One region of the Bacillus sp. PK5-006 genome, then DNA from elsewhere that is predicted to be linked to it. Evidence: riboswitches for the same ligand, from Rfam matches in the RefSeq annotation. Region 1 holds a riboswitch; each other region holds the start of a gene.
What was found. A riboswitch is a leader RNA that binds a small molecule or an ion and turns the genes downstream of it on or off. The one in region 1 is predicted to bind S-adenosylmethionine.
Positions count from the first base shown of each region.

Region 1 (7,608 bases):
CCATCCGCTCCACAGCAAGATTGCCTTCTGCGATCTGCTTTGCTCTGTAGGATAGTGATTTAATGGGTGTCACGATGGATCGCGTTAATCCAATATTCAAAAAGACGGCAATGACAATCAGTGTGAGGGCTGAGACGAGTGCACTTGTGATAATCCATTGGACATTGTCTGCTGCAGCCTCTAGATTTTGTTTATACGCTTCTTCTGCCCTTTTATTCATCGTATGCACATCGTTTAAAACGCCATCAATTCTTGCTGCCACACGTCTTGCATCCGATGCGTTTTTTTCACCAATGGCATTGTTTGCTTCCTTGGTCCACGTGTCATATTTTGAATTTAACCTTGTTAATGCCTCTTTGTTCATATTTCCTGCATGTTTGTTTAACGTTTGCAGCTGTTTTTTTGCTGTAGAAATATCGTTTTGAACGATCTCTAGCTGTTCATCTGAGAGTGTCATCGAATAATTGGTCATGGCTTGCTCGACACTTTCAAAGCCTGCCTTCGTTTTTTGTACATTTAATAAGGTTTGGACATCTGTCTCATTTGATGATTGGATTTTTGTCATGCTGACAATGATAAAGGCGATAACGCCTACTGCTAAAAGAAGTGAGATAAGTGAGTTGAGTAAAATTTTGACGCGTAAGCTCATGATGCGTCCCCCTCTTCTTTTAGAAGCGTCTGCTTCAGACCATTTAATTTTTTGGTCAGTGTCTCAGCATTTTTCAGGATCCGAATTTTTGCCATATCGATTCCATCATTGCTTAAGTCATAGACAACATGCCCGCTTTTCATTTGATTGTTCTTAACGAGCTGTTCGCTGAATTGATAGACCACTTCATCGACTTTTTTCACCATAGACGAAATGACCGCTTTTTCAGCAGTATAGTACTGATCGCTGTCTACACCAATAGCATATTTACCCTGTGACTGCGCTTCTTTTAATACACCGACACCTGAGTAGCCGGCTGCGGCATATAGAACGTCTGCTTTCTTTTTGATCATGTCTTTGGCTATTTTACTCCCCTTGCCTGCATCACTAAACGTACCGGCATAGGTGGATAAGATCTTAATTTTCGGATTGATTGATTTGGCGCCTTTTTGAAATCCTTTTTCAAAACGATGGATGACATCTGCGTCAACACCGCCAACAAATCCAATGACATCGCTTTTCGTTGTCATTGCAGCAAGTGCTCCCGCTAAATAGCTGCCTTGCTCTTCTTTAAACGTCACAGAGGTCACATTTTTCAGCTCAGATACGGCATCAATAAGCAGGAACTGCTTCTTCGGATATTTCTTCGCGACTTTTTCTAGGTCTTCTTGCATACTGAAGCCTACACCGATGATGAGGTCATTGCCTTCTTTTACGAGCTCTGTCAGCCCTTTTTCATATGTATCAGTTTCTGCAATTTCTCTATAATCAAATTCAATGCCAAGCTCATCACGTGCTTTTTCTAATCCTTTAAATGATGAATCGTTAAATGATTGATCACCAAGACCGTCATCTGTGAGCATAACGCCAATATGCTTCGCAGTTGATTTTGGCGCCCCTTCCTGTTGATTACCGCATGCGGCGAGCACCATAAGCATGGCTGCCATCAGAAGTAATGATATTTTCACTTTCATCCAAAAACACACTCCTTTTATCATCCTTACTCCTTTTTTATCGGATTTGAGGGGCGTTGTTTCAATGATATAGTGAAGGTTTTTCATGACTTTTTTCATAGAAAAAATCCATTATTTAAGACAAAAATAAAAAAGTGAGCAAATGCTCACTTTTTCTCGTATGTCCAGCCTTCTTTTTGGTAAACTAGATCATTTTTCATGAGATGACCTAGTGCTCGTTTAAAGGCTGCCTTACTCATTTGAAATCTTTCGCGGATATCCTCTGGATCACTTTTGTCTCCATAAGGCATGGCACCGTTTCTTGTTCTCATATAGGTTAAAATTTCTTCTGCATCGACAGATAATGCATCCTGTTTTCTAGGAAGCAGAGAAACGTTTACGGTTCCATCCTCTTTCACTGCAATGACGCGTCCTGTAACGGTCGATCCTAATCTTGGCTCTTCCTTTCGTTCCGTGCGGTGAATAAACCCTCGCACGCCTGTATCTGTCAGCATAAAGGAACCTGTTGCAATTAAACGATAAATGGTTCCAGTGATTTCTTTGTTCATTAAGGTTTCTGGTGCCTCAGTGAACAATTCACTGATCACGTCTTCTGTGGCTGGTTTTGCGAACATTCTGCCGTAGCTCGTGACTTTCAGCATACAGTAGAGTTTGTCTCCTTTTTTCGGCCATGCTTCCTCAAAAGGCGGGAGATGTTCTGTTGCAACAAGTGCATCCTTTGACAGCCCAACATCGACAAATGCGCCCATGTCTTCTACCACGTCCACGACTTCTACCCAGCCGTATGTATGTGCGTTAATTGTAGGTATTTTCATCGTGGCAGCGAGTCTTTCTTCATGATCTACATATAAGTAGACCTCTACTTCATCTCGGTCACCAATATCTTCTGTCATTTCACTGCGGTGTAAGAGGACCGAATCTTCACCGTCTGTCAAAAAGTAGCCGTATTCCATTTCATTCTCTATTTGCAAGGTCAGTTGCTCACCTGGTCTCATGTTCTCTTCCTTCCTATCTGCCCATAAAAGAGCGTTCGTTCATCTTTTGATTCACTCTATTCTACTATACTTCTCCCCGCATGAACATCTCTAGTTCTGTTAGCTAAAGTGGACAAATTGGACACGATTTATACGGCTGGCGGCTGTACTCTTTGATAAAGTTTTCTTCTTCTGCTATTTGCATGATAAAATAGACGCAATATCTAAACTTGGAGGTCATGTGTGATGGCAAAAGAAAGCTCATTTGACATTGTATCGAAGGTTGAACTGCCTGAAGTGCAAAACGCTGTTCAAGCAGCACTGAAAGAAATTAAAAACCGTTATGATTTTAAAGGAAGTAAAAGTGATATTTCTCTCGAAAAAGAAGAGCTCGTTCTCATCTCTGATGATGACTTCAAACTTGAGCAGCTAAAAGATGTGCTTGTGACAAAACTGATCAAACGAAATGTTCCAACTAAAAATATCGATTATGGAAAAACTGAGCATGCCCTAGGCGGTACAGTGCGCCAGCGTGCGAAGCTCATCAGCGGGATTGATCAAGACAACGCCAAAAAGATTAACGCGCTTATCAAGCAGTCTGGCATCAAAGTGAAATCACAATTTCAGGATGACCAAGTGCGTGTGACAGGGAAAAATAAAGATGATTTACAAGAGGTGATTTCTCTTATGCGCAAGGCTGATTTGCCGATTGATGTCCAATTTATAAATTTTCGATAAATTTCAAATTTTCCATTGATTATTTCTGCATTTTTCGTTACAGTTGATGGAAGTTCAATTCATTGACATGTTCATATTGCTTTCTTATCAAGAGAGGCAGAGGGACTGGCCCTGTGAAGCCTCAGCAACCGGTGTAGTAGAAATCTATTTTCTATGACCAAGGTGCTAAATCCAGCAAGCAACTGCTTGGAAGATAAGGAGAAGAATTACGATACAGCCAAAAAGTCTTCTTCTTATCAGAAGGCTTTTTTTGTTACATAGAAATAAGGAGGAATACAATGGGCCTATTACAAGACTTACAAAACCGCGTACTGATAGCTGACGGAGCGATGGGAACACTTTTATACTCTTACGGCATTGACCGCTGCTTTGAAGAATTAAATTTATCGAAAGAGGATGAAGTGAAACGCGTGCACGAAGCATATGTGCAGGCAGGCGCTGACATCATCCAAACGAACACATATGGTGCGAATTATATTAAACTATCCCGCTACGGCTTAGAGGAAGAAACGAAACGCATCAATACAAAAGCGGTACAAATTGCAAAAGCAGCCGCAGGCTCTGCTTATGTACTCGGAACAATTGGCGGCATTCGGACGTTTAACAAAAATGCCTACTCTATAGAAGAAATCAAACGAAGCTTTAGAGAGCAGCTGTACATCCTATTAAATGAAGAACCTGACGGATTGTTGCTTGAAACGTATTATGACATAGAAGAAGCAAAGGCTGTTCTCCAAATTGCCCGCAAAGAAACGACTCTTCCGATTGTCATGAACGTCTCTATGCATGAACAAGGCGTTTTGCAGGATGGTACCCCGCTGAAGGATGGTTTATCTGAGTTATCATCTCTTGGTGCAGATGTTGTCGGCATCAACTGCCGGCTGGGCCCTTATCACATGATTCAGGCACTAGAAGGCGTTCCACTTTTGGAAAATTCGCACTTATCTGTCTATCCTAACAGCAGTCTCCCCTCTCTTGAAGCAGGCAGACTCGTCTATGATACCGATAACGATTATTTCCGAAAAAGTGCACTTGAATTTAGAAATCAGGGCGCACGTATTATCGGAGGCTGCTGCGGAACAACACCTCAGCATATTAGCGCAATGGCTGAAGCGGTCAAAGATTTAGCACCGATCACTGAAAAAGAAGTGAAGGTGTTAAAAGAAGAAATCATTTCCATCCAAGATCAGCGCACTGAGCCAGGTCTTGATGAGCTGGCTGTGAAAAAACGATCGATTATCGTAGAGCTTGATCCGCCGAAGAAGCTGAACTTCGAAAAATTTCTCGTTGCTGCAAATGAATTAAAGGATGCTGGCATTGATGCATTGACGTTAGCCGATAATTCTCTTGCGACTCCGCGCATTAGCAATGTCGCTTGCGGCGCATTATTAAAGCAGCAGCTCGATATGCGTTCTCTTGTTCATATCACATGCCGCGACCGTAATTTGATTGGCCTTCAATCTCATTTAATGGGGCTCGACACCCTTGGATTAACCGATATTTTAGCGATCACAGGCGATCCATCTAAAATTGGAGACTTCCCAGGTGCAACATCTGTCTATGATTTAACCTCCTTTGATTTGATTCGTCTCATCAAACAATTTAATGAAGGCCTTTCTTTCTCAGGAAAACCCCTTGGCAAAAAGACCAATTTTTCAGTGGCTGGCGCGTTTAACCCAAATGTGCGTCATATTGATAAAGCAGTCAAACGTCTTGAGAAAAAAATCGAATACGGGGCTGATTATTTTATTTCACAGCCTGTTTATTCTGAGGAACAGCTTGTGAAAATTCATGAGGAAAGCCGCCACTTGGATAAACCGATTTACATCGGCATTATGCCGTTAACAAGCAGCCGAAACGCCGAGTTTATTCATCACGAAATTCCAGGCATCAAATTATCTGATTCTATTCGTGACATTATGGCCAAAGCTGGCGAGGATAAAGAAAAGCAGCGAGCAGAAGGCTTAGCGATTGCCCGCTCTTTATTAGATACAGCCTGCGAATTGTTTAATGGCATTTATTTAATTACTCCTTTCCTTCGATCAGATTTAACAGCAGAACTGACCACCTACATCCATCAGAAAGAAAAGGAGTCTAACGTCCATGTCAACTATCACTGAACAGCTCAAAAAACGCATCCTCGTCCTTGATGGGGCAATGGGCACAATGATTCAAAACGCCAACCTGACAGCAGAGGACTTTGGCGGAGAAGAGTATGAGGGCTGTAACGAGTATTTGAATGTGACAGCCCCTCACATCATCTCTAAGATCCATAGGGAGTACCTCGAAGCAAATGCTGACCTCATTGAAACAAATACGTTCGGCGCGACAGAGCTCGTCCTTGATGAATATGGGCTTGGCCATCTTGCCTATGAACTCAATGTTCGAGCTGCGCAGCTTGCTAAGGCTGAAGCAGATCGTTTCTCTACACCGGAGCAGCCTCGTTTTGTTGTAGGCGCAATGGGCCCGACAACGAAAACATTATCTGTGACAGGCGGCACAACCTTCAGTGAGCTCGTCAGAAACTATGAAGAGCAGGCCCGCGCTCTGATTGACGGAAAATGTGATGCCCTTCTTTTAGAAACAAGCCAAGATATGCTGAATGTAAAAGCTGGATTCAAAGGGATTCAGGAAGCCTTTCAGCAGACGGGCATTCAATTACCACTCATGGTATCAGGAACAATTGAACCGATGGGCACCACCCTTGCTGGTCAGGATATTGAAGCCTTTTATATCTCTCTTGAGCATATGAAACCCATCAGTGTGGGCCTTAACTGTGCGACTGGTCCAGAATTTATGACAGACCATATCCGCACGCTCTCCTCCATCGCAAAGTCAGCGGTGAGCTGCTATCCGAATGCTGGTCTCCCAGATGAAGAAGGCCAATATCATGAATCCCCTGCCTCTCTTGCTAAGAAAATCGCCGCCTTTGCAAAGGAAGGCTGGTTAAATATCGTCGGCGGCTGCTGCGGGACTACACCTGCGCATATTCAAGCATTGTCAGATGAAGTACGCACGCTTCAGCCGCGTCGTATCAATTGCGAATCACCGCAGCATACCGTATCAGGAATTGAGCCCCTTATTTATGAGGATTCGATGCGTCCTCTTTTTGTAGGCGAACGGACCAATGTCATTGGTTCTCGCAAATTCAAACGGCTCATTGCGGAACAAAAGTTTGAAGAAGCAGCAGAAATTGCTCGTGCTCAAGTGAAAAATGGCGCTCACGTCGTTGATGTGTGTCTCGCCGACCCAGACCGTGATGAGGCAGCAGACATGGAAGGCTTTTTACAAGAAGCCATGAAAAAGGTGAAAGCTCCTTTTGTCATTGATTCAACGGATAAACACGTGATTGAAAAGGCACTCACCTATTCTCAAGGGAAAGCCATCATCAATTCCATCAACCTTGAGGATGGCGAGGAACGCTTTGAAGAGATTCTTCCTCTTGTGAAGCTATATGGCGGTGCACTTGTTGTTGGCACGATTGATGAAATAGGAATGGCCGTGACAGCAGAACGAAAGCTTGAAATTGCTGTACGTTCTCACGATTTGCTAACGAAGAAATATGGAATTCCCGCAAGTGATATCATTTTTGATCCGCTTGTCTTTCCCGTAGGCACTGGAGACGAGCAATATATTGGCGCCGCTGAAGAAACGATCAAAGGCATTAAAATGATCAAGGAAACCCTGCCCGAGTGCCTCACCATTTTAGGCATTAGCAACGTATCTTTCGGACTTCCGCCTGTTGGCAGAGAAATCTTAAATGCCGTCTATTTGTATCACTGCGTGCAAGCAGGGCTTGACTATGCCATTGTCAATACAGAAAAGCTTGAACGCTTCGCTTCCATTCCAAAGGAAGAAATCAAACTAGCTGAAACCTTGCTTTATGAAACAAATGATCAAACACTAGCTGAATTCACCCAATTTTACCGCGGCAAAAAGAAAACGGAGAAAAAACCAAAGGTCTCCTTATCACTTGATGAAAGGCTGGCACTCTACGTCGTCGAGGGAACGAAAGAAGGTCTCATCGATGATCTAGCCCTTGCTTTGGAGCATTATGAATCGCCGCTTCATATCATCAATGGCCCGTTAATGCAGGGCATGGCTGAAGTTGGTCGTCTTTTTAATCAAAACGAACTGATCGTAGCCGAAGTGCTCCAATCGGCAGAGGTCATGAAAGCATCTGTTTCGTTTCTTGAGCAATATATGGAAAAGCAGCATGCAAGCGGGAAAGGAAAGATTCTTCTTGCGACTGTAAAAGGAGACGTCCATGATA
Region 1 is NZ_CP096414.1:2,594,890-2,602,497, forward strand. Features, by position in the region: gene M1D84_RS13520 (methyl-accepting chemotaxis protein) at 1-649, opposite strand, end outside; gene M1D84_RS13525 (BMP family lipoprotein) at 646-1,623, opposite strand; gene M1D84_RS13530 (CvfB family protein) at 1,770-2,618, opposite strand; gene M1D84_RS13535 (YajQ family cyclic di-GMP-binding protein) at 2,844-3,335, shown strand; SAM riboswitch class I at 3,417-3,535, shown strand; gene M1D84_RS13540 (bifunctional homocysteine S-methyltransferase/methylenetetrahydrofolate reductase) at 3,614-5,455, shown strand; gene metH (methionine synthase) at 5,439-7,608, shown strand, end outside.

Region 2 (7,608 bases), 210 kb from region 1:
AATAAAAAAAGAAGCCAGGGGCTTCTTTACAGATTGTTGACAAAGGGCTAAAATGATCTCTATTTTAGCCCTTTGTCTTCTTTTCAGCGTGATAGAATACCTTTGCAGTCTAGGAACGAGTACCGGAACGCAGGACTAACGCCGAATGCGAGGGATTGCCTGCACGCTGAAAAGGAAGCCAGCGGCTTCCTTTTTATTTAGTCTTGATGATCATATAAATGCTTTGCACGCAGCCCTACATGTTTGAGCATATCAATGCAGACATCTTTCTCTTCTTCGCTCAGGACACTGATCATCTCATGAATTTCTTTCGCATGATCTGGGAAGATGTCATCAAGCAAAGCTCGTCCCTGCTTGGTAATATGCGCAAATGTCACTCTGCGGTCTTCTGCACAAGCCTTGCGACTGAGAAGTTCTTTCTTCTCCAATTTATCGACCACATACGTGATGCTGCCGCTTGCAAGTAAAATCTTATCACCGATTTGCTGAAGCGGCTGATCACCTTTATGATATAGCAATTCTAGCACAGCAAATTCAGTTGGATTCAGCCCGTGCTTCACAATATGTTTGTTCATGTGATGATTAATTGAGCGATAGGCACGTGATAATACAATAAATAGTTTCAATGATTTTTCAACATTATGATTTTCCATTTTTTATCATCCTTTATGAAATGCAACCTACTAATGTGACATTAATAAACAATAAGTAAAATGTCAACATTTTGATCCATCTTTAGCATGAAAATGAGACCAGAACGAATCACCTAATTTTTTAAAAATCACACAAGTCATCGTAATAAAGATAGGTTCAATGCTATAATAAGTCTATTAGGTAATACGTTGGAGCGATGAATGATGAGTATACTGAAAGGGTTTTGGAAGAAGATCAGGCTTTACCTTATTTTGGTCATGCTTCCAACCCTAATCATTAGTTATTTTATCTACGAAAAAGAAACTGAAAAAATCGATTTAAAGAACAAACAAACCGCTACACTTATGTTAAATATTCACAAAAACCAAATGAATTATTTAATAAGTGAGACAGAAGCGAGATTAACTTCCCTTGCCATGGGATTTGACCAGCCGCTTGAGACGAAAAAAGTACAAAACATCCTAGAGAAAATCTATAAACAAGAACCTCGTTTTTCAGGTCTGTATCTCCTAGACAAAAAAGGAAATGTAACAGCAAGCACCACCCCGTTAAAGGAAAAAATCAACCTATCATTCAGAGATTACTTTAAACGCATTCAAGTGACCAAGCAGACCGTGATCACAGACAACTATGTGAGCCGAATTACAAAACAGCGGATTCTCTCCATTTGTGTGCCTGTTCTCGATGAAAACGAAGAGGTCACCAATGTACTGATTGCCGCCATTCAAATTGATTATTTAAGAAATATTATGAATGTATTGAACCCTGATCTTCATTTTAAGATGCTGAATCAAAATGGACATGTTGTATTTACAAGCGGTCCACAGCCAGTACCCGAGGGCGGCAGCACCGTGTCTACATATTTAGATGAAAACAGCTGGAAGCTGGAGGTCTTTCCGCAGCGTGCTTCAACTAGTGAAGTGCTGTCTGTGATGCTCATCCCTTTATCCAGTGCGTTTATTTTATTAAATATTTTATTCACACTCGTCCAATATATCGTGTTAAGGCGGCAAACTCAGCAGGAGCGTCATGAAAATGAAGCGCAAAAGCTTGAATTGATCGGAACACTCGCAGCAAGTACAGCACACGAAATTCGCAACCCATTAACAGGGATTAGCGGATTTATCCAGCTATTGCAAAAGAAGTATCATTCAGAAGAAGATCAGCTCTATTTTTCTGTCATCGAGGAAGAAATTAAACGGATCAACCAAATCGTCAGTGAATTTCTTGTATTAGGAAAACCAACGGCAGAAAAATGGCAGAATAACTCTGTAAAAGAAATTGTAAGTGAGATCATGCCGATCGTTTTCTCTGAGGCAAACCTTTATAATGTGGAAGTGGATTTGCAAATCAATACGATTCAAGATGTGGGCGTGTATTGCACAAAGGATCATATTAAACAAGTCGTTTTAAATGTAGCAAAGAACTCTTTAGAAGCGATGCCAAACGGCGGTCACTTGAAGATTGTGATCGAAGCTGAAAAAGAACATGTCATCATTAAAGTAGAGGATACAGGTGAAGGCATACCAGAAGAGATGTTAAAGCACATCTTCCTCCCCTTTATTACGTCGAAGGAAAAAGGCACAGGTCTTGGGCTTGTCGTGTGTAAACGAATCATTTCGATGTATGGCGGAACAATTGATATTCATAGCGAAGTGAATAAAGGAACGACTGTTATGATCATGCTTCCTTCTGCTCACTCAGCATAACTGAAGATGTCAGCCGGTTTTGCTTATGCAAGACCGGTTTTTCATGTCAATAAGAGGGGCGGTTCACAGATAAAAGACTCATTTGAGACACAAGATCATGAAAGGAGGGGGCAGATTGTTTCTCATGAAAAAGAAGATGCTGATACTCATTCATCAGGTTGTCCAGTTCTTGACTATATTTAATTGTCTTCTCACCAGTGTACCCTTCCACTTGAGCAGCTTCTACCATTTGTTTTCTCTTCTCATCAATGGACATCAGCAATTGTTCTTTCCTTACATAAATATTCATGATCTCAGCTCCCGCAATGAATTCGACTGTCTATGCTCAAAATGATCCGACACCAAAATTATACTTTATTTGTAAATTAAATTAAATATGCTTATTTTATTTAATTTTTTACAGCCTAAAGACCTTTTACCCAATCAAATTTGGGGGTAAACTTCAAATTTGGACAGGACTGACACATTGATTAAACAGAATTTTATCCTATACAGAAGATCAAAATCAACTATTTTCTTTCTCATTTTATGTCTAATTTCCTAAAAAAAAGCTGATCTTCCGCCTCATGCGGAATGATCAGCTCTATCATTAAACCGTTTCTTCCTCGTAAATCGGCACCCAGCCCTCAGTTGTGACAAATATGCGAACTGCGACCACTTTGCGGTCCTCTTGAAGTGTAAAGTAATGACGAATGTTTGGCGGCACAGAAATTAAATCACCTGGATTCAATCTCACATCAAAAAAGACGCCATCCTTGCCTTGAATAGCAAAGATTCCGTGCCCGCTCACAATAAAGCGTACTTCATCATCTGTATGGTGATGCTCACGTTTAAAGTTTTGGAGCAGCTCATCAAGATTTGGAGTGGCATCAGACAATGAAATGACATCCTGCGCTTTGTACCCTCTTTTTTCAGAAATACTTTGGATTTCCTTTTGGAAAACAGTCAAAATCTCTTCCTTTTCCTCATCGGTTAAATCATACTTTTCTGATAAACGGTTTGGCAGCTTTTCAATATCCCAGTGCTCATAAATGACCCCTTGGTTTTCTAAATATGATGCTACCTCTTGTTCGTTCTCAAGTAATGTGTTCTCTTCGTTATGAATCAAAATCGTCGCCATGTGCTTTTCCTCCTTTTTATCTTACAAGCTGCTGTTGATAAAGCGCTAATTTTAAGTGATAGCTAAATAAAAATTCATATGCTTCTAATACTCGTTTTGCTTCAAAGGCTGTTTTTCCCCAGACCGTGATGCCATGATTGCGAATGAGTACAGCACCAGATGACGCCTCTAGTGTCAGATGTTTGGCAAATTGCTCTGCAAGCTGCGGAATATGAGCTGGATTTTCAATAATCGGAATCGACACTTCTGCATCCTCTTCCCAATAACCAAGCGCTTTGATGATTTCGTTGCCTTTAAAACGAATCTCTCCCTTATCCCCATACAGCTCTGACATCACATTATTATCGATTGTATGGACATGGAGGCAGCAGCCTGCTTTCGTCCGTTCATACACGTACGTGTGAAGCAGTGTTTCAGCTGATGGTCTAAGCGGCTCGTTCGGATGATGGGGCTGGCCTGCTGCATTTACTAGCACAAAATCTTCGTTTGTTTCTTTTCGTTTATCTTTGCCGCTTGCCGTCACCAAAAACGTGATTGGATCATCCGACACCTTGATCGATAAATTACCGCTTGTTCCGAAAAACCAATCTCTTTGGGCCAGTTCCCGTTTAACGTCTGCTAGCTCCTGCCAGCGTTTGCTCTTTGCGTCTGCCATTCCTTCACTTCCTTTATTTGAACAAATTGCGCGTGTAGATCAATAAATGTTTCATACTCCTTATGTACGAGCCCGAGCTCTTGACATTCATTGAGCAAGTAGTCTCGTGCAAACGTAAGATCCGCATGCTTCGCCGCCTCCACATCAGTCACTGAATCTCCGATCATGATGATGAAGTCATCCTCACGAGTCAGCTTTCGAATGATTGAGGGCTTGCAGCATCCACAGCCATTTTGACATTGCGTATCGCAGGCATGCGGCCATTCAATCTGAATATGGTCTTCCCCAAATGATGCATGGTTGCAATAAATATCGTCTCGATCGACAATTCCTTCGAGGATAGGGTAGACAAAAAAGTCCATCCCCCCGCTAAGTACATAGAAAGGAATATCTGCTTTTTTTACCTCATACACAAATTGCTTAAATCCTTCTCGAATCTCTGTATCCTCTAAAATAAATGATTGAATGGCATCCTTCTGATCACTTGTCAGCAATTGAAACATTTGCCCGACGCCTTCTTGAATGGTGATTTCCTTTGACAGGACACCATCCTTCAGCTTCGTCCATTCACTTGGTGCAAACTGTTTCATGATGCGGATGATATTATCATTTTTTGTAATTGTTCCATCAAAATCACAACATACAATTGGTTTTTTCATTATTCTGCTACCCTTCCCCAAAGATCAAGTGCCGCTTTTAAGTCTTGGCAGGAAGCCGCCTTATCTTGGATGGACTCTTCATATATCACGGCATCAATGATCGAACGAAATGCCTGCCCTCCGCCGATGGCTCCCCGCGGATGTCCGTGAATGCCTCCACCTGCATTTATCACATGATCAATTCCAAAATCTTTGATCAATACTGGAACCATTCCTGGATGAATGCCTGCTGACGGGACAGGGAATGTTTTTTGAACCGTATCCTCTTTCACGCAAGCTTCATATATTCCAAGGGCATCTTTTTTCGGAAGTGCAACCGACCCATAAGGTGAGGGGAAAAGGCTCAAATCAGCGCCAGCATATCGATTTAATTTGCCTAAAAGAAGAGAATGCGAGAATCCATATTCAGGAGAGGATGTCAAAGCACCACTCACAGCGGGATGCGCCATAATCGGCAGTGGAATGTCTGGGTCCTCAGCTAGGCTTTGCATAACATCCAGGCCGTAAGCAAAGACATTGAATAAGAGCGCATCTGCCCCAAGTTCAGCGGCCTTTCTCGCCCGATCCTTCAGGTCAAAGGTTCTGCCCGTTAAATTGACAGCATACAGCGTGCGGTGTCCTGTCTCTTCATAGGTTTCTTTTAAAATCGCTTTTCCTTCTTTGATTCGCTCTTCAAAAGGAGCTAATGGACTTTCAAATAAAATTTCATCGTCTTTGATGAAGTCAACCCCGCCTAATGCCTGTAAACGGAGCTGCTCTTTTAAATCCTGCATATCACGGCCGATAACGCCTTTAAAAATACTCATCAATAATGGACGATCAAACACATTTACCTTTTTTCGAATGCCATCAATTCCAAATACAGGTCCTGGCAGGCTTTTTTTAAATTCTTCAGAAAATTGGATATCGACTAGCTTCACTTTTCCGTCTAGTGAAAGCTTTCCAAAAATCGTCGTGAAAACAGCTGGTAAATCAGCTGAAAAGTTTGCCTCAGGATAAGCAATCGTCACCTCTGATTGATAAAGACCATTTTCGGCTGGAGCAGCCTTTTCTAATACTTTTTCAACTCGGCCTTTATGCTTTTGAAGCTGCTCCTTTTTGAGCTGCGGCAAATCCGTCCATGATCCAACTGTTAAACCAAGCGCGATCTGCTCCGCTTTTCGATTTATTTGTTCATCCTCTCGATGTGTTAATACGTATGTTGCCAGTAATTCACTCACTAGGAATCCCCTTTCGATTGCGTCATGCATATGTTCAATAAAAAAAACCTCTTCAAGTGCTTCTTGAGCGCCTTAAAGAGGTTGTTTCGTGTCATTCGTCCGAATCTTATCTCTCAGCGCTTGCTGCAAGAATTAGCACCGTGCTTCATGGAAGTCGGTTGCCGGGCTTCATTGGGCTAGTCCCTCTGCCTACTCTTGATAAGAATATTCAATTTTCTTAAATATTGCCTGAATTATCGCACCATTTTTTTATGTTGTCAATGGCTTTTTTTCAAACAGATTCAAGGCAGCGATGCGCTGAGCAGCTTCTTGTAACCGCTCCTCACTTGTTAGAAGCCCTGCTCTCACGTACCCTTCACCGTGAGTACCAAAGCCATTACCTGGCGCAACAACAACATGTGCCTTCTCTAATAATAAGTCAGAAAAGGCTTCAGATGTATATCCTTCCGGCACCTTTAACCAAGCAAAAAATGATCCCTTTGGTGCACTGACTTCCCAGCCAATTTCTTTGCAGGCAGCAATCCACACATTCCGCCTTTTCTCATATCGATCATTTTGCACCTGTACGCACGTTTGATCGCTTAATAGGGCTTCCGCTGCTGCATCTTGAGTGGCTTTAAACAGGGAGACAAACAGATGATCCTGATAAAGCTCAATGGCTTCAATAACAGATGAATTTCCAGCTGCAAATCCTACTCTCCACCCTGCCATATTGTACGTTTTAGACAATGTGTAAATTTCTATTCCCGTCTCTTTCGCTCCCTCTATTTGCAGAAAGCTGAGCGGCTTTTCTCCATCAAATCCAATGCCGCCATATGCAAAATCATGGACAACACATAGCTTGTGATCTTTCGCAAACGTAACGGTTTCTTCAAAAAATGAACGGCTTGCCGTAGCCCCCGTCGGATTGTTGGGGTAATTTAAATACATTAATTTTGCCTTTTTCTTATCATCTTCAGGCAGCAAATCGTAGTCAGGTAAAAAATCATTTTTTTCAAGAAGTGGCATGGTTACCATATGCGCTCCAGCAAGCACAGCGCCTGACCAATAATCAGGATAGCCAGGATCAGGGACAAGAAGCGTATCACCCGGATTCAGCAGGCATTGCGGCAGCTCAACAAGCCCTGCTTTCCCGCCAAATAAAATCGCAATTTCCGTCTTTGGATCAAGTGTGACGCCATATTCTCTTTCATAAAAAGCGGCAGCAGCCTTTTTTAATTTCGCTGTTCCACGGAATGAGGAGTATTGATGATTTTCAGGTTTTGCTACCGCTTTCTGCATGGCTTTTACAATGTGCGGAGGAGTTGGCTGATCAGGATTTCCCTGCCCCAAATTAATGATATCTGCCCCTTCCTGCACTTTTTTCTGCACCTTTTGGACAAGGGACGCAAAAAATTGTTTCGGTAATTGTTTCAACACATCTGATTGCTGGAATTCCATTTCTTCACCTTCTATTCAAGTTACGTGACAATACAATCACTGTAATGGATTGTTTTATGAATTGTAAAGCAATTTTGAAAAAAGATTGACATGTAAAGCAACGCTCTGATAATATCTTGAATTAAGAAATGCAAACAGACACGAAACAATT
Region 2 is NZ_CP096414.1:2,382,063-2,389,670, forward strand. Features, by position in the region: gene motB (flagellar motor protein MotB) at 1-5, shown strand, start outside; gene M1D84_RS12320 (MarR family winged helix-turn-helix transcriptional regulator) at 198-653, opposite strand; gene M1D84_RS12325 (ATP-binding protein) at 858-2,363, shown strand; gene M1D84_RS12330 (aspartyl-phosphate phosphatase Spo0E family protein) at 2,410-2,652, opposite strand; gene M1D84_RS12335 (1,2-dihydroxy-3-keto-5-methylthiopentene dioxygenase) at 2,953-3,483, opposite strand; gene M1D84_RS12340 (methylthioribulose 1-phosphate dehydratase) at 3,500-4,138, opposite strand; gene M1D84_RS12345 (2-hydroxy-3-keto-5-methylthiopentenyl-1-phosphate phosphatase) at 4,102-4,797, opposite strand; gene mtnW (2,3-diketo-5-methylthiopentyl-1-phosphate enolase) at 4,797-6,017, opposite strand; SAM riboswitch class I at 6,121-6,222, opposite strand; gene M1D84_RS12355 (pyridoxal phosphate-dependent aminotransferase) at 6,267-7,457, opposite strand.
Region 2: another riboswitch for S-adenosylmethionine. It lies ahead of mtnW (2,3-diketo-5-methylthiopentyl-1-phosphate enolase); the one in region 1 lies ahead of M1D84_RS13540 (bifunctional homocysteine S-methyltransferase/methylenetetrahydrofolate reductase).

Region 3 (7,608 bases), 1.3 Mb from region 1:
AGCCATTTGCTAGAGGCGAGAGAAGCGATCGCAGACGGTGTTGACCTGATCGGTTATACAAGCTGGGGCCCAATTGACCTTGTCAGCGCATCAACGGCTGAAATGAAAAAACGCTACGGCTTCATTTATGTTGACCGTGATAATGAAGGAAACGGTACATTAGATAGAAAGAAAAAGAAAAGCTTCGACTGGTATAAACAAGTGATTGCGACAAATGGTGAACATTTGGATTACTAAACAGAGAAACTATTGTTTCGTTTCTTTAGGACATATGGTGTCTTGAAACGGTGAAAACAATTTGAATCAGGCATTATCATTCATTGGGTCTCCTCTAGGGGCATGATGGGTGATAATGCCTTTTTTATGAAAAAGACAAAATCGAACAAAAAATAAACCACACTTTAATTTGTTGCGTGGTTCATATAAATCATATAATGGTTTTAATTCGGTAATACCTATTCTTCAAGTATTAGGGTATTTAAAATTAAATTCTAGTAGACTTAACCCTTTCCCAATTGTGGTCTAAGAAAAGAATCCTATTCTCAAATGGTTATCAGCAGCAATTCTGTCTTCAATTCAGTAATTATACATCTGAATCTTTCTCCACTGTATGAATTCATAATCAATATTATAAAATTTAACTAGCCCAGGATAGACTATTAATAACTTGGTAGTACTCATGGAACTAGTCAGTCAGCTTTTTATAGTCATTGTATCAACCTTTTTTCAAATTCTAATTCATCTTTGACATGTATTCCGTAATTTCCTATAGAGGGAATTGTAGGTTTAACCATTCTTGCTTTATCAATTGCACCAATATAGATGTTTTTGAAAGAATATCCCTTTCTTTGATAAAACCTAATTGCATTTAAGTTATCATTACTAGTGATTAAATTAATAGAGTGTATATTTTGTGTTTTTAGATTTTGTTCTAACTCAAAAAGTAATCTACTTCCAACACCATGGTACTTTTCTAGAGCCTCCAAAGTCAGGATTTCTGCCTCTTCTTTGAATATTTTGTAAACTAATATTCCTACTATATAATCTCCACGTTTAGCCAACAAAATGTTTTCATTTAAAACATTATAAGTTGTCCCTTTAGACACCATAGTCGTTCCACCCCAATGTTCATTAAAAAACCATGTTAACCACGAAAAGTCTTTTGAACTTGGCTGAGTTATTATCAATTCTTCTGAAAGAGAACATTTTTTTGACAGCTGGATATGGGCTATTTCTTTTTCATGAGCTTGATCCTCAGAAAAATGGATTGAGATGCCTAGTTTTTCGGCGTTTATTTGAGCAATTTTTTGTGCATAGTTCGAAAAATCTTCAGGGTCAATACCAAAATAAAAAAAACTCTCAGGTGGATTCTTTTTGTACCACAGTTTGCTACTGATGACATATTCGTTTTGTTTTGTTTCAGTTATGCTGATATCATCATATAATAGTGCTCTTCCTTCAATAAACTCTAAGACAAATTCATCTAATTTGTTTTGAGTAAATAAACGGTTTTTTTCTTGAAAATATCCTATTTCACTTAATTTGCTGTGAATCCAATTAATTAAATCATCCTCGTTTAGTTCATTATCTCTCGCTAGTGCCATTAGCATTGCAATGTAATTAACGATTGTTTTGCTTCTCTTAGTTGAAATGTTTTTATAGATGTTTTCTAAAATATCGTTGTTAAGTTTATTCATTTTACATATACAACTTCCTTTTCAATTAATTGTTTACTCAATGCTTCCAGGTCTTCGATACAAGTTTGAACATCTGTATCATATTCTTCAGTAATTTCTAACAAGTTACCAAGATTGTGGCTTTGGCTCGTTTGTATCCATACTTGTTGGAATATCTCCGATTTCATCATAACTTCCATAAACTCTTCAACGGAGAATTCTAAAGGATGGAATGAATAATTTGAATACCTGTGCTGGTGTAATGGGGGTATGGTTTATAATTTTATTACCTATCGACGGATAGTTTATTTTCTTTGGCGAAATCATTATATAAATAACATTCATCATAAGTTAGCCATGAATGTACACTCCTTTCATAAAGTGTTAAGGTATGAAAAAACAAGTTTATAATACATGTCCATTAGCAATAACTACATTACTAAACTCAACAAGAAGAGTAGTTTTATAAACTTTATTCTTGTAATCATTTTTCTATTTATGTATTAAATTTCAAGTTAATACCCTAACGGAAGTCATAATATCACATTTTTCTTATTTTTTTAATTTAGATCAATAAATTTTTGACAAGTTTTTATATCGATACTCTCTATCTAATAAAGTGAATATCATTGAGGAGGCAGGGATCTTAACGAATTTTTAGTACCACCTGTAGGGGGCAATGAGTTGGTATGAAAAAGAGTTGCCTTAGCATTTGATTTCACCGATATATTTAAACCAAAGCTTCGAGACCCCATAAACTATAGTCACACTTTTAGGTTTGCTTGAGGGAACGATGGAAAAAGCAGTATTGTAATTTCTAATAATTGGGGTGGATTTTCAGTAGGAGATATTCTGGCTAGGAAGATGACTTGAATGTATCAATCCACTTAACTTGTTAGACAACTTATGAGTATAAAAATGGTTTTTAAGAAGATAACGTATGTTCAATATCTTCTTAAACTCAACTATAGAAGTAATACGATTAAACTTAATATCAAGTTGATTGAGATGACAAAAAATAAAGAACCGCTTAAAAAAGCGGTTCTTTATTATGAAGGTCAGCTTTTTCTGTAAGTTTTCGCCTATTTCCACACTTGATCAGCAATCTCAATCACATGACGCAGCTTTTCCCATTGTTGCTCTTCTGTTAACAGGTTGCCTTCCTCTGTTGAGGCGAATCCGCATTGTGGACTCAAACAGATTTGGTTAATGTCCACATATTGAGCCGCTTCCTCAATGCGTTTTTTAATCTGTTCAACTGGCTCAAGCTCTCCATATTTTGAAGTGACAAGGCCTAGTACGATTTGAAGGTTTGGGTTCTTCACATATCGAAGGGGCTCAAATCCGCCAGAACGATCGTCGTCAAACTCTAAAAAGAGACCATCAAGATCTAAGCCGGCAAAAATTGTTTCTGCCGCTGCTTCGTAACCACCTTCAGCTGCCCATGTCGATTTAAAGTTACCTCGGCAAATGTGCATCGTGATCACCAAATCCTCTGGGCGGTCGGCAACAGCTTCATTGATTGTCTTTGCAAACGATTCACGAAGTTCATCTTCTTCTCGGCCAAAGGCTTTGATTTGTTCGTGGCCTTTTTCGGAAAAGAACACTGCCCATGCCGTATCATCCAGCTGCAAGTAGCGGCAGCCTGCATCATAAAAAGCACGGATGGCTTTCTTATACGCTTGTGCCACATCATGGTGGAATTCCTCTAAGCTGTCATACACTCCTTCTTCAAGCTTTCCACGGAAAAAGAGCATATTCGGACTTGGAATCGTCATTTTAGCCGTATGATCACCAGCGATGCTGTGAAGGAAACGATAATCCTCCAGCATTGGATGATCTGTAAAATCGATCTTGCCTGTTACCTTGATCCCTCTAGCTTTTGTCGTTGTGTTATGGAATTGAATGCCTTGATCTGCTTCAAATCCTTCAACTCCATCGAGTCCTTCAAGAAAGTCAAAATGCCACCATGCACGTCGGAACTCACCATCTGTGACAACCTCTAACCCAATTTCTTTTTGCTTCTCTACAATACGTGTAATTTCTTCGTTTTCAATTTGTCGGAGCTGCTCTGCTGTCAGCGTACCGTCTGCTTTTTGCTTGCGTGCTTCCTTGATGCGCTCTGAACGAAGTAAACTTCCTACTTGATCTGCGCGGAATGGCGGTTTCGTTGTTTTCTTTCCAATGGTTTGTACTTGTGTCATGCTGAATCCCTTCTTTCTTCAGGTTAAAAAATCAAATAAAAAAGCTCTTCCTTAGATAAGGAAGAGCATCATATACTGTGAGAACTCTGCCTTATCTTCAAACAAGCATTTGCTTGCTTAAGGAATTAGCACCATTCTGTTCCTAGGAACAGCGGTTGCCGGGTTTCACAGGGCCAGTCCCTCCACCACTCTTAATAAGGTTACCTTTTGATTCAATTTTCTTAATAAACACAATTATTCAACGTTTTCAGGGAAAAGTCAATGGTTTTTACAATTTAATTTCCTACATGAACAAATCAGCGACAAGAACACCAGCAAGTCCGACAAGTGAAAGCACGGTGACCATCAATGTCCACGTTTTAAAGGTTTGAGCCATTGATAGGTTAAAGTATTCTTTATAAATCCAGAAACCCGCATCATTCACATGAGAGAATGTAATACTTCCCGCACCTGTTGCGATCACCATTAATTCAGGGCTGACACCCGTCAGGCCAATCAGTGGTGCAGAAATGCCAGCCGCCGTGAGACCGGCGACAGTGGCTGATCCTAAAGAGACACGAAGGACAGCAGCAATGAGCCAAGTCAGAAGCAGGGGAGAAAGTGTGCTTCCTTGCATGATCCCTGCAATGTATTGATCGACGCCGCTATCAATGAGCACTTGTTTAAAGGCACCGCCGCCTGCAATAATTAATAGAATCATAGCAATAGAGCCGATAGAATCCGTGATGGACTTCATCACATCCTGCATGCTCTTTCCTCTTCCAAGCCCAAACGTGTAGATGGCAAGCAGCACTGAGATTAATAGTGCAATCGCCGGTTCGCCTAAAAACTCAGCAGTTGGCAGCAATGGGGAGGATGGGAAGAAAATTTCTAGAAATGCTCTGAATGTCATAAGTAATACAGGCAAAACAGCAGTGAAAATGCTAATGCCGAAGCTAGGCATTTCTTCTTCTGTGAATTCCTTTGGATTAAATAAGTTCTTTGGGATATGTGCGTGCAACTGATCTTTTTTAAATAGTTTCGTAAACAGAAGTCCGCCTACTAAAACAGCAGGAATCGCTAAAATAATCCCAACCAATAAGGTTTGTCCCAAGTTTGCCTGAAAGACATTCGCAATGGCAGTCGGTCCTGGATGAGGAGGGAGGAAGCCATGTGTGGTGATAAGTGCAGCGACGAGCGGCATACCCACATACAGCACAGGAAGTCTTGCAGCTTGAGCGATTGTAAAGACTAATGGAATTAAGATAATGAATCCGGTTTCATAAAATAGAGCAATTCCAATCACAAACCCAGTCAGCATCGTCGCCCATTGGATTTTTCCGATGCCAAATCGGTCAATAAGTGTCATCGCGATCCGTTGAGCTCCGCCAGAATCAGCCATCAATTTCCCAAGCATCGCTCCAAAACCGAGAACGAGTGCCAGGTGTCCGAGCGTACTGCCAAGTCCTTTTTCGACAGAAGCAATCGCTTCTAGTGGTGTCATCCCTTCTAACACAGCAACAATTAAAGAAACAATAATCAAAGAAATAAAAGCGTTTAACTTAAAGACAACCATGAGTAAAAGCAATAACAAAACGCCAAGTCCAATAAACACTAACGACATGATCTTTCCTCCTTTGTGGTGCATAAGGGGGCGCAAACACCCCCTATGCCTTATCCTTCAAGTATGTCTACAGCTTCTTTTAACGTATCCTTTGACCCAACATTTCCCGGGAAAATCACATAAGACATGAAAGGGAATTTACTTTCTTCTCCTGTTTGCCAAACGGGGATACCTGGTTTGATTTGACCTGCCACGGTCGCACGTTTCACGCTAAGTCCTCTTGTCCCAATATCGCTGGAGGTAATTCCACCTTTGGCAATAAGATACTTAGGACGAATGGTGAGACGCTGGACAATACTTGTCACAGCATCACTAATCTCTACAGAGAGCTTTAGTTCTTCCTCTTGGCGATCATCCCCAAGATCAAGCCGTTCTCTTCTTGTATAAACAGCCACAGATTGACCACCTGCCAACAGTGTTTCAGTTTGCTGAATAACGCGGTTAATTTCTTCGCGAAAGGCATCAGGCTCTAACACAAGGTGGGTATTAAATTCAATAAAAGCCATCTCTTGATTTTGCTCAAGCGCTTTTAATTGTTCTGTTGTTTTTTTCACATGAGAACCGATCATAATGAGACCACCATGCGGGCTTTCTTCTTGTATCAAGGCATCTCTTGTTAATAAGGCTTGATCCCCTATACCGCCAAGTACTTTTGTGAGCGCCGCCGCACTTCTGAACATCAGCTGCTGTCCTGCTTGAATGGCTTCAATGAGAGCGGTGACAAAGACTTTGACATCGTCATAGTCCACCGCGTTTACAACCACCTTTTTGAAATCCTTGACACTCATGAGCTGATGTTTGATTTGATCAATGCGTAAAGCCCTCAGATCAGCTAACGAAATGTAGGTAGTGTTCTCTTTTGTGAACATTCCTTCTGACTTTTCTTCAATCCATTCTCCAAGATGAGATGATTGAAAGCCGAATGTACGGTCTCTTGCAAATTCTGTGTCACCAGCAGGAATTAATTCATGTCCTTCCTGTACGTAATGAATATTGTCGATCGTAAAGCGTCCACCTTCTTGGAAAAAAGGAAGAAGGATTTCACCATCGAACTGGCGGGAGCTTTGCTGTTCAATGGTCGTTTTGAGTACTTCAGTTTCAAGCGGAAAGTGTCCACGAAGAGTAGAATCCCCTCTGCTGACAATGACGAAGTCCTGATTAAGCCGTTTAGCCACCTTTACAATGGTTGCTGCGATTGTTTTGTGCGCAGCGGCAGTTTCTTTCTCTGTCATACTGCGAGAATTGGTCAAAATAAAGAACATGCGGCTGTCTTCAAGAAAACCAGCCTCAATGCTTTCTTCTGACCAATCGGTGAAAACAGAGACGCCATGTACGGTTTGAATCCCTGTTGGATCATCGTCTAATACAATGACTTTATGCTGAAAGCTGCTCAGTGCTTGTTCGTATGCTGATTGAATGACCTTTGAATCTGCTTTCGGAATGGCATTCAGTATGTCAGTGCTTTGTTTCATGACCATCTCATCCTTTCTTTACTTCGACATGAGCCATTTTTTCGTAATATTGAACGATGCCGCCATGATCAAGCCCGGATTTTCCGTCCGCTTTGAGGGCGTGGAAGATTTCGAGCAGCTGACTAGAAAGCGGAAGAGGAACACCTATATCATGAGCAGTTTCCATGACATTGGTTAAATCCTTCAAGTTGATGTCGATGCGTCCGCCAGGTTCAAAATTTCGTTCTAAGATGAGAGGGACCTTTGCATCGAGCACGGCACTTCCTGCCAGTCCGCCGCGGATGGCTTCATACATCTTATCAATGGCAATGCCTGATTTAGCAGCTAGAACGAGCGCCTCGGACATGGCCGCAATATTTAAGTTGACGATGATTTGATTGGCAAGCTTCGCTGTCGTCCCGCTGCCATTTGCCCCAACTAATACGACCTCAGTGCCCATTGCAAGCAGGACATCCTTCACTTGCTCAAAGATGGATTCTTCGCCGCCAGCCATGATGGCAAGTGTTCCGTCTATTGCCTTCGGTTCTCCGCCGCTGACAGGTGCATCGATAAATTCCACCTGATGCTGTTTGGCAAGAGCAGCTAAAGCCCTGGAGGTGACAGGAGAAATTGAGCTCATATCTACGATGACAGTGCCAGGTGCAGCTGTCGTT
Region 3 is NZ_CP096414.1:179,554-187,161, forward strand. Features, by position in the region: gene M1D84_RS00855 (glycoside hydrolase family 1 protein) at 1-237, shown strand, start outside; gene M1D84_RS00860 (GNAT family N-acetyltransferase) at 708-1,697, opposite strand; gene M1D84_RS00865 (5-methyltetrahydropteroyltriglutamate--homocysteine S-methyltransferase) at 2,759-3,880, opposite strand; SAM riboswitch class I at 3,969-4,081, opposite strand; gene M1D84_RS00870 (gluconate:H+ symporter) at 4,164-5,483, opposite strand; gene M1D84_RS00875 (four-carbon acid sugar kinase family protein) at 5,534-6,955, opposite strand; gene garR (2-hydroxy-3-oxopropionate reductase) at 6,963-7,608, opposite strand, start outside.
Region 3: another riboswitch for S-adenosylmethionine. It lies ahead of M1D84_RS00865 (5-methyltetrahydropteroyltriglutamate--homocysteine S-methyltransferase); the one in region 1 lies ahead of M1D84_RS13540 (bifunctional homocysteine S-methyltransferase/methylenetetrahydrofolate reductase).

Region 4 (7,608 bases), 1.8 Mb from region 1:
TGCATTTGGGCCAAGAATCGTATGCATTAAGAATTTCGTGAACCCTAGTAATAGAATAATTAAAATGATAAAAGGAATCGATCTGAAAATGTTGACGACAGCGCCGATGACAGCATTGATCGGTTTATTTTCCCAAAGACCGCCTTTTCCTGTAAGGAAGAGCAGGAGTCCTAGGATAATCCCGATTGCAAAGGCAAATGCCAATGAAATCAGTGTCATATACACCGTTTCACCTGTTGCACTCCAGATGACGTCTAAATCAACGTTCGGAAACCATTTCTCAAACATGTGTCATCACCTCGATTTCAACCTGTTTGCTTTGGATATAGGCGATGGCTTTTTCTACCTCAGTCTCTTCTCCATTAATGTGGATAAAGAGTGTTCCAAACGCGCCTTCCTGCGTTTGAGAAATCTTCCCTTGAAGGATATTCACATCGACATTAAAGGATCGAATGATTTCAGTGATCAGCGGCTGCTCGGCAGAATCTCCGATAAAGGACAACCGTACGACCTGACCTTCTTTTACTCGTTCTAAGACGTGCTCGATTGTTTCTTTCGCTTCCTCTGGTTCTGCAAGCTGTTTCACAAATCGTTTCGTCATTTCTTCCTTCGGTTGTCTGAAGACGCGTAATACTTCGCCTTCTTCGACAATGCGTCCATTTTCCATGACTGCGACGCGATGACAAATTTTGCGAATGACGTGCATTTCGTGTGTAATGAGCACAATCGTGAGCCCTAACCGTTTATTGATATCCGCCAAAAGCTCAAGGATCGAATCAGTCGTTTGCGGATCTAGCGCAGATGTCGCTTCGTCACATAGAAGAACCTTTGGATCATTCGCTAATGCTCTCGCAATGCCGACACGCTGTTTTTGCCCGCCGCTTAGCTGAGACGGGTATGCATTTTCTTTTCCTTCTAAACCGACCAATTTAATCAGTTCATTCGCACGCTCTCTTCGTTTCGATGTCGGTACACCTGCGATCTCAAGCGGGAACATAATGTTTTGTCTCACCGTTCTTGACCAAAGCAAGTTAAAGTGCTGGAAGATCATGCTGATTTCTTGTCTTGCTTTCCGAAGTTTCGCATTCGATACTTCATTGATCCGGTTGCCGGCCACTTCAACAATTCCTTCTGTTGGCAGCTCCAGACCGTTTAATAGGCGAATAAGCGAGCTTTTCCCTGCACCGCTATACCCGATAATTCCGAATATTTCACCTTTATCAATATCCAAGTTGACGTCTTTCACGGCATCAACATTTCCGCTTTTTGAATGATACGTTTTTGATACATTTTGTAAATGGATCACAGTCTGATCACCTGCTTTCTTGCTGAATCTATAGGTTTCCATCACATACGTTATTTATTCTTCTTTCTGTCATGACTCTAGCCTGGCGCCAGGTCAGTAAAAAAGACCTAACTGCAACGCAAGCAGAAAGGCCTTTTATGTCAATTACGCCTTTCTCTCATCTTTCAAAGCGCTGCGGCTTTGAGTGAATTGGCACCAATTTCAGCTATGCTGACGGTTGCCGGGTTTCATAGGGCACGTCCCTCCACCTCTCTTAATAAGAGAAAATATGTTGTTTTATGTGATGTTCATGTTTTTACTAACGTAGAATATCATGCTACCCGAGATATGTCAACGCTGTAAATCGCTAATTTCCAAGTAAACAACTACGTTATCATTTTTCGAAAAAAACCGTTCGTCAGCCAAAGCACTGCCTCTAGTCTAAGGAGCGCACGGAATGACCCTTTCACTTTGACTTGTCCTCTGCTGATTAACTGCTGTAAGGACATATCTCCATCTAATAATTGAAGAATTTCTTTCCTCTCACCATAAAAGATGAGATCCGATAACTCAATTGCAGGTAGTTTCTTCACTTCACCACGTTCATCCACAATCAATGTACAAGAGTCAGTTTCCGCCTCAAATGTAATCTTCAAGGATGATGATGAGAGCAGCGGCTTTAATAATAAACGCTGCCCTGTGTTACCATGGGCTTTCACATTTTCCACATGTATAACCTCCCTGTCATTTGGTTATACATAACATTTCTCTACAAACATCTTCTTGTCCTTTATAAATAACTCGACAAATTTTCAAATGAATTTCTTGAAATATGACAAAAAACCGCTTTATTTAGCGGTTTCGATCATTTCATGAAGATATGGAACTGAATGAAAGGCATAGCCTTTTTGCACCAATTCACCTTTTTTAAACAGGAGAAAGCAAGGAACACTCTCGATTTCAAATGCTTTCGCAAAGCCTGGTGAATAGTTTAAATTGTTTTCGTAAAATGGTACATCCGGCTGCATGGCGTCTACGACTGCCAGCATTTTCTTAGCCAGCTGGCATGTTCCGCAAAACGGTGTATATAAGTATAAAAGAAATAAATCGTCCTCTATCTCCTTGAATTCGTGTTCTTCAATTTCTTTCATATACGTCCACCCTCATAAATATTTCGAATGAACATCAATGTTTGCAGCTAATAGGATAGATGCAATGTGGGCTGACGGTGAAGCGGCCACTTCGCGGTACGTTCTGTCGACAAAAAGATGAAGTGCTTCAGGGAATTCTTTTCGAAATTGCTTCCGCAGTTTGTCGCCTGCATCGTCACTGTCAGCTAATATGTAAACGTCTTTCCCCACTAAATCGTCCACAAGCTGATCCAGCTTCGATGTACTGATCGTGCCATTGGTGCAAATGATGGTAACAGGTTCACTTATGACTTCTTTTAGCTTTTGTTTGTCTGTTTTACCTTCTACAATGATGACCTTTTCTATCTCGACATTCATCACGATCACCCGGCCCTTTTGACGTTGATTCACTTCTTCCTTAGATTACAATCTTTCATTCAGGTTGTAAAGATTGAGCGCCTCGTCATCAAAAAGACTGCAGCTTCTGTTCACTGCAGTCTCATCTGTGATTAGCACCAGCCATTTTCATCGTCACAGTCAACATATTTTTCTGTCCCATCGGTTAATGTGTCCGTTAAACGATAAAAACGATTTTGATCATAGGAATATCCCGATTTCAGCTCATATTGGTTTTCACTAATCATCGTGCCAATCTCTTCATTTTGATGATAAAGCACCATGCCGCTTTCTTTGAATCGTCCAGTGACATGCTCTGTTATATCCACGTGTTCTTTTTGAAAAGACAAATTGGACACCCCCCATAAAGGTAGAGTGTCCAATTTCTCATGAATTAGTCTTCTTTTGTCATTTCTTCATATTGCTCAGCCGTCATTAAGTTCTCAATTTCAGAAGCATCAGCTGGTTCTACAACGATCATCCATGCTTTTTCGTATGGAGAGTCGTTGACGAATTCCGGGCTGTCATCCAGCTCATCGTTCACTTCAACGATTGTGCCATTGATCGGTGCATAAAGTTCAGAAACGGTTTTCACTGATTCTACACTTCCGAAAGGCTCGTCCGCTGTGATTTTGTCTCCTACTTCAGGAAGCTCAACGAACACGATATCGCCCAGCTCAGATTGAGCAAAATGCGTAATACCGATACGCACCTTATCTCCTTCTACTTTGACCCATTCATGTTCTTCTGAATAACGTAAATCTTTTGGTGTGCTCATTCAATACCCCTCCAGTCTTTTCTTACAATCTATATTGAAGATACCACAATCTGAATGAAAGTTACATCATTTCCAGACGCTTTTAAATGTATCTTCATTAAATCCTACCGTGACTCGTTTTCCGTCTGTTGTAATCGGGCGCTTAATCAGCATTCCGTTAGACGCGAGTAATTCTAGCTGCTCGTCCTCTGACATTGCAGGAAGTTGATCTTTTAGCTGCAGCTCCCGGTATTTTTGTCCGCTTGTATTAAAGAATTTCTTCAGCTCTAAACCGCTTTTTTCGTAAAGGGCTTTTAATGTTTCTTTATCAGGCGTCTCTTCGACGATATGTATGCTGTTGATGTCTTTATTGTGTGCTTCCAGCCACTTTTTTGCTTTTCGGCATGTACCGCAAGATGGGTATTCATAAAAATCTAAAGCCACCATTTTCACCTCCTGCAAATAGTGACAACATTTTATCACAAAATATTTTAAAAACCTAAATGTATGCTTACAAAAAGGTGCGGAGTAGTATCCGCACCTTTTAAGCCATCCTTATACGATATATTTCTCTGCTTCAAAGATTCGTTTTGCCACTTCGCGCTTTTTGGCGATGACATTGATCGGCGTAAATCTTGTCAGCTTGCGAAGGGCTGACAGGCTCATGCGGAGTGAATCTCCTTCCTCCATCGCAATCAAGGATTCTTTTGCATGGGCTTCAATCTTTAAGAAAGCTTCCTGCGTGAAAATTTGTGTGTAAGCAAGCTTTTGTTCATTCTTTTCTGCCCCTGTTGCAGCGATTGCCTTTTCTGTACGCAGAATCGCTGATTCAGCAGCAAAAATTTCATTGACGATATCGGCTATGTTCACAAGAATTTCTTGCTCTTTGTCTAAGGCTTTCCCGTATTTCATGGCTGCCATACCAGCCACCATTAAGGCGATCTTTTTCGCATGGGCGAGCAAATATTTTTCTTGATCGAGCGGCTGATCGCCTGGCTCTTCCGGCATCATCATCATTAGCTCTTCCTGTAAGGTTTGCGCTTTTTGAAGCAGCGGAAGCTCTCCTTTCATCGCTTTCTTCAAGAATGTACCTGGTACAAGCAAACGGTTGATTTCGTTTGTCCCTTCAAAAATCCGGTTAATTCGTGAGTCGCGATAGGCTCTTTCGACCTCGTATTCTTGCATGAATCCATATCCGCCGTGAATCTGCACGCCTTCATCCACAATATAATCTAACGTTTCAGAGCCAAGCACTTTACAGAGAGAACATTCAATCGCATATTCCGCAATGGATTGGGCAATTTGTTTGCCGTCTTTTTGCTCTTCATCACTTAAGAGCCCCATTCGCTGTTCAAATAATCCAACCGTACGGTAAACAGCACTTTCCATCGCATAGAGCTTTGCTGACATATTGGCTGCTTTTTCACCAATTAAGCTGAATCGAGAAATTGGTGTTTTGAACTGCTTACGCTGGTTCGCATATTCTGCCGACAATTGAATGACGCGCTTTGATGCACCGATTGTGCCGACTGCCAGCTTATAGCGCCCAATATTCAAAATGTTAAACGCAATCACATGACCTCTGCCAGCTTCACCGAGCAAATTCTCCTTCGGTACTTGGGCATCTTCAAGAATCAATGTTCTTGTCGATGATCCTTTAATACCCATCTTTTTCTCTTCAGGCCCCGTTTTGACACCTGGAAAATCCTTTTCGACGATAAAAGCAGAGAAGTGTTCACCATCAATCTTGGCATACACAACAAAGACATCGGCAAATGCGGAGTTTGTGATCCACTGCTTTTCTCCATTGAGGACATAATGGGTACCTGCTTCATTCAGAACTGCTGTTGTTTTTGCTCCAAGGGCGTCAGAGCCTGATCCTGGCTCAGTGAGTGCGTACGCCGCAATGGTTTCACCAGAGGCGAGTCCAGGCAGGTACGCTTCCTTTTGCGCTTGATTCCCGAAGAGCACGATCGGCAGAGAACCAATACCGACATGAGCACCATAGGAAAGTGAGAAGCTTCCTGCTCTAGCGAATTTTTCAGTAATGATAGCGGAACTGACTTTATCTAATCCAAGCCCGCCGAATTCCTCAGGCACATCAGCTCCAAGCAGCCCAAGCTCACCAGCCTTTTTGAGAAGCCTGACCGAATGCTCGAACTCATGGTTTTCAATTTGATCAATATGCGGAACCACATCTTGTAAAATATAATCCTCTGTTGTTTTTCCAATCATTTGATGTTCATCAGAGAAATCCTCCGGTGTAAAAATATGCTCATAATTCGTCTCATCAATTAAAAAGCTTCCACCCTTTTTTACATCTTCCAATGCTTTCATCCTGATTTCCCCCTTTAGATCAATTCAAAAATGCCTGCTGCTCCCATGCCCCCGCCGATACACATTGTGACAATGCCAAATTGCTCGTTTCGCCGTTTCATTTCATGAATCAGTGACAGCGTTAGTTTCGTTCCTGTACAGCCGAGCGGATGTCCGAGCGCAATTGCCCCGCCATTGACATTCACCTTTTCCTCATCAATTCCTAAATGACGAATGACTTGAATTGCCTGAGAGGCAAACGCTTCGTTTAATTCAAACAGGCCAATATCCTTCAGCTCAAGTCCAGCGATTTTCAGCGCACGCGGAATGGCTTCGACCGGACCGATCCCCATCACTTCAGGCGGTACACCGCCAACAGCAAATGCTCTGAATTTAGCGAGCGGCTGAAGAGAAAGTGAGGATGCTTTCTCGCGGTCCATCATCATCACACACGCGGCACCGTCACTTGTTTGAGACGAGTTCCCTGCGGTCACCGTGCCTTTTGTTGAGAAGGCTGGACGCAATGTGGAAAGAATCTCCTCCGTTGTGCCTGCTCTCACACCTTCATCCTGTGAGAACGTGAATTGATGCTCTTCTAATTGATATTGCTCACCTACCCGTCGCTCTGTTACATCAACAGGCACAATTTCATCTGAAAATTTCCCTTCTTGAAGTGCCTTTGCTGCCTTTTGATGACTCCTCACCGCAAAGGCGTCCTGATCTTGACGTGTGACCTGATACTTTTGCGCCACTTGCTCTGCCGTGTGCCCCATGCTCATGTAGTATTCAGGTGCTTGCTCTGCCAAGAGAGCATTTGGACGAATGGAATGACCCATCATCGGCACCTGCGACATCGATTCGACTCCTCCGGCTAAAATCGTGTCTGCCTGCCCGAGCATAATACGTTCACCCGCATAAGCGATAGATTGAAGACCAGACGAGCAGTAACGGTTTATGGTGATGGCAGGTACCGTATAAGGCAGTCCCGCTAATGCCCCAATATTCCTCGCCACATTTAACCCCTGCTCTGCTTCTGGCGTTGCACAGCCAATGATCAAATCATCTATTTGACCGTCGTATTCACCGGCACGCTTTAACGTTTCTTTTACACATAATGCGCCCATATCATCAGGCCGGACATGTTTTAACGATCCTTTTTTCGCCTTCCCTACTGGTGTTCTTGCGCCAGCGACAATGACTGCTTCTCTCATTTTGACTCCCCCTTAGTTACGTAAAGGTTTTCCTTTGACGAGCATGTGCTGCATACGTGCCTGTGATTTCACTTCTCCTACAAGACTTAAAAAGGCTTCTCTTTCAAGCTCTAATAAGTATTGCTCCTCTACCTCGGTTCCAAATGGCAGTTTCCCGCCGGAAATGACATGAGCTAATTTTTTTACAATGGTCATGTCATGCTCTGAAATGTATCCTGACAGTCTCATATTTTCAGCAGCCAAAATCATCGCTGCATAGCCTGTTTCTCCCATGACCGGCACCTTTTGCTTGAGCGGCGCACGATAACCGGCTTCATCAAGAGAGAGCACCAGTTGTTTTGCATCATAGATCAGGTGATCCCCGTTCATACTAATCCGGTCACTCACGCGGAGCATGTTCATATCCCGCGCATCCTCAGCTGAAGTCGATACTTTTGCCATTGCAATTGTTTCAAATGTTTTCAGCGTAGCATCCTGTATAGCCGTCTGCGACGGCTTCGCTGATCCTTGCAG
Region 4 is NZ_CP096414.1:758,513-766,120, reverse strand. Features, by position in the region: gene M1D84_RS03805 (methionine ABC transporter permease) at 1-288, opposite strand, end outside; gene M1D84_RS03800 (methionine ABC transporter ATP-binding protein) at 281-1,306, opposite strand; SAM riboswitch class I at 1,461-1,569, opposite strand; gene M1D84_RS03795 (SCP2 sterol-binding domain-containing protein) at 1,672-2,013, opposite strand; gene M1D84_RS03790 (thioredoxin family protein) at 2,134-2,436, opposite strand; gene M1D84_RS03785 (toprim domain-containing protein) at 2,449-2,793, opposite strand; gene M1D84_RS03780 (YusG family protein) at 2,925-3,161, opposite strand; gene gcvH (glycine cleavage system protein GcvH) at 3,206-3,589, opposite strand; gene M1D84_RS03770 (arsenate reductase family protein) at 3,656-4,012, opposite strand; gene M1D84_RS03765 (acyl-CoA dehydrogenase family protein) at 4,124-5,905, opposite strand; gene M1D84_RS03760 (acetyl-CoA C-acetyltransferase) at 5,920-7,095, opposite strand; gene M1D84_RS03755 (3-hydroxyacyl-CoA dehydrogenase/enoyl-CoA hydratase family protein) at 7,108-7,608, opposite strand, start outside.
Region 4: another riboswitch for S-adenosylmethionine. It lies ahead of M1D84_RS03800 (methionine ABC transporter ATP-binding protein); the one in region 1 lies ahead of M1D84_RS13540 (bifunctional homocysteine S-methyltransferase/methylenetetrahydrofolate reductase).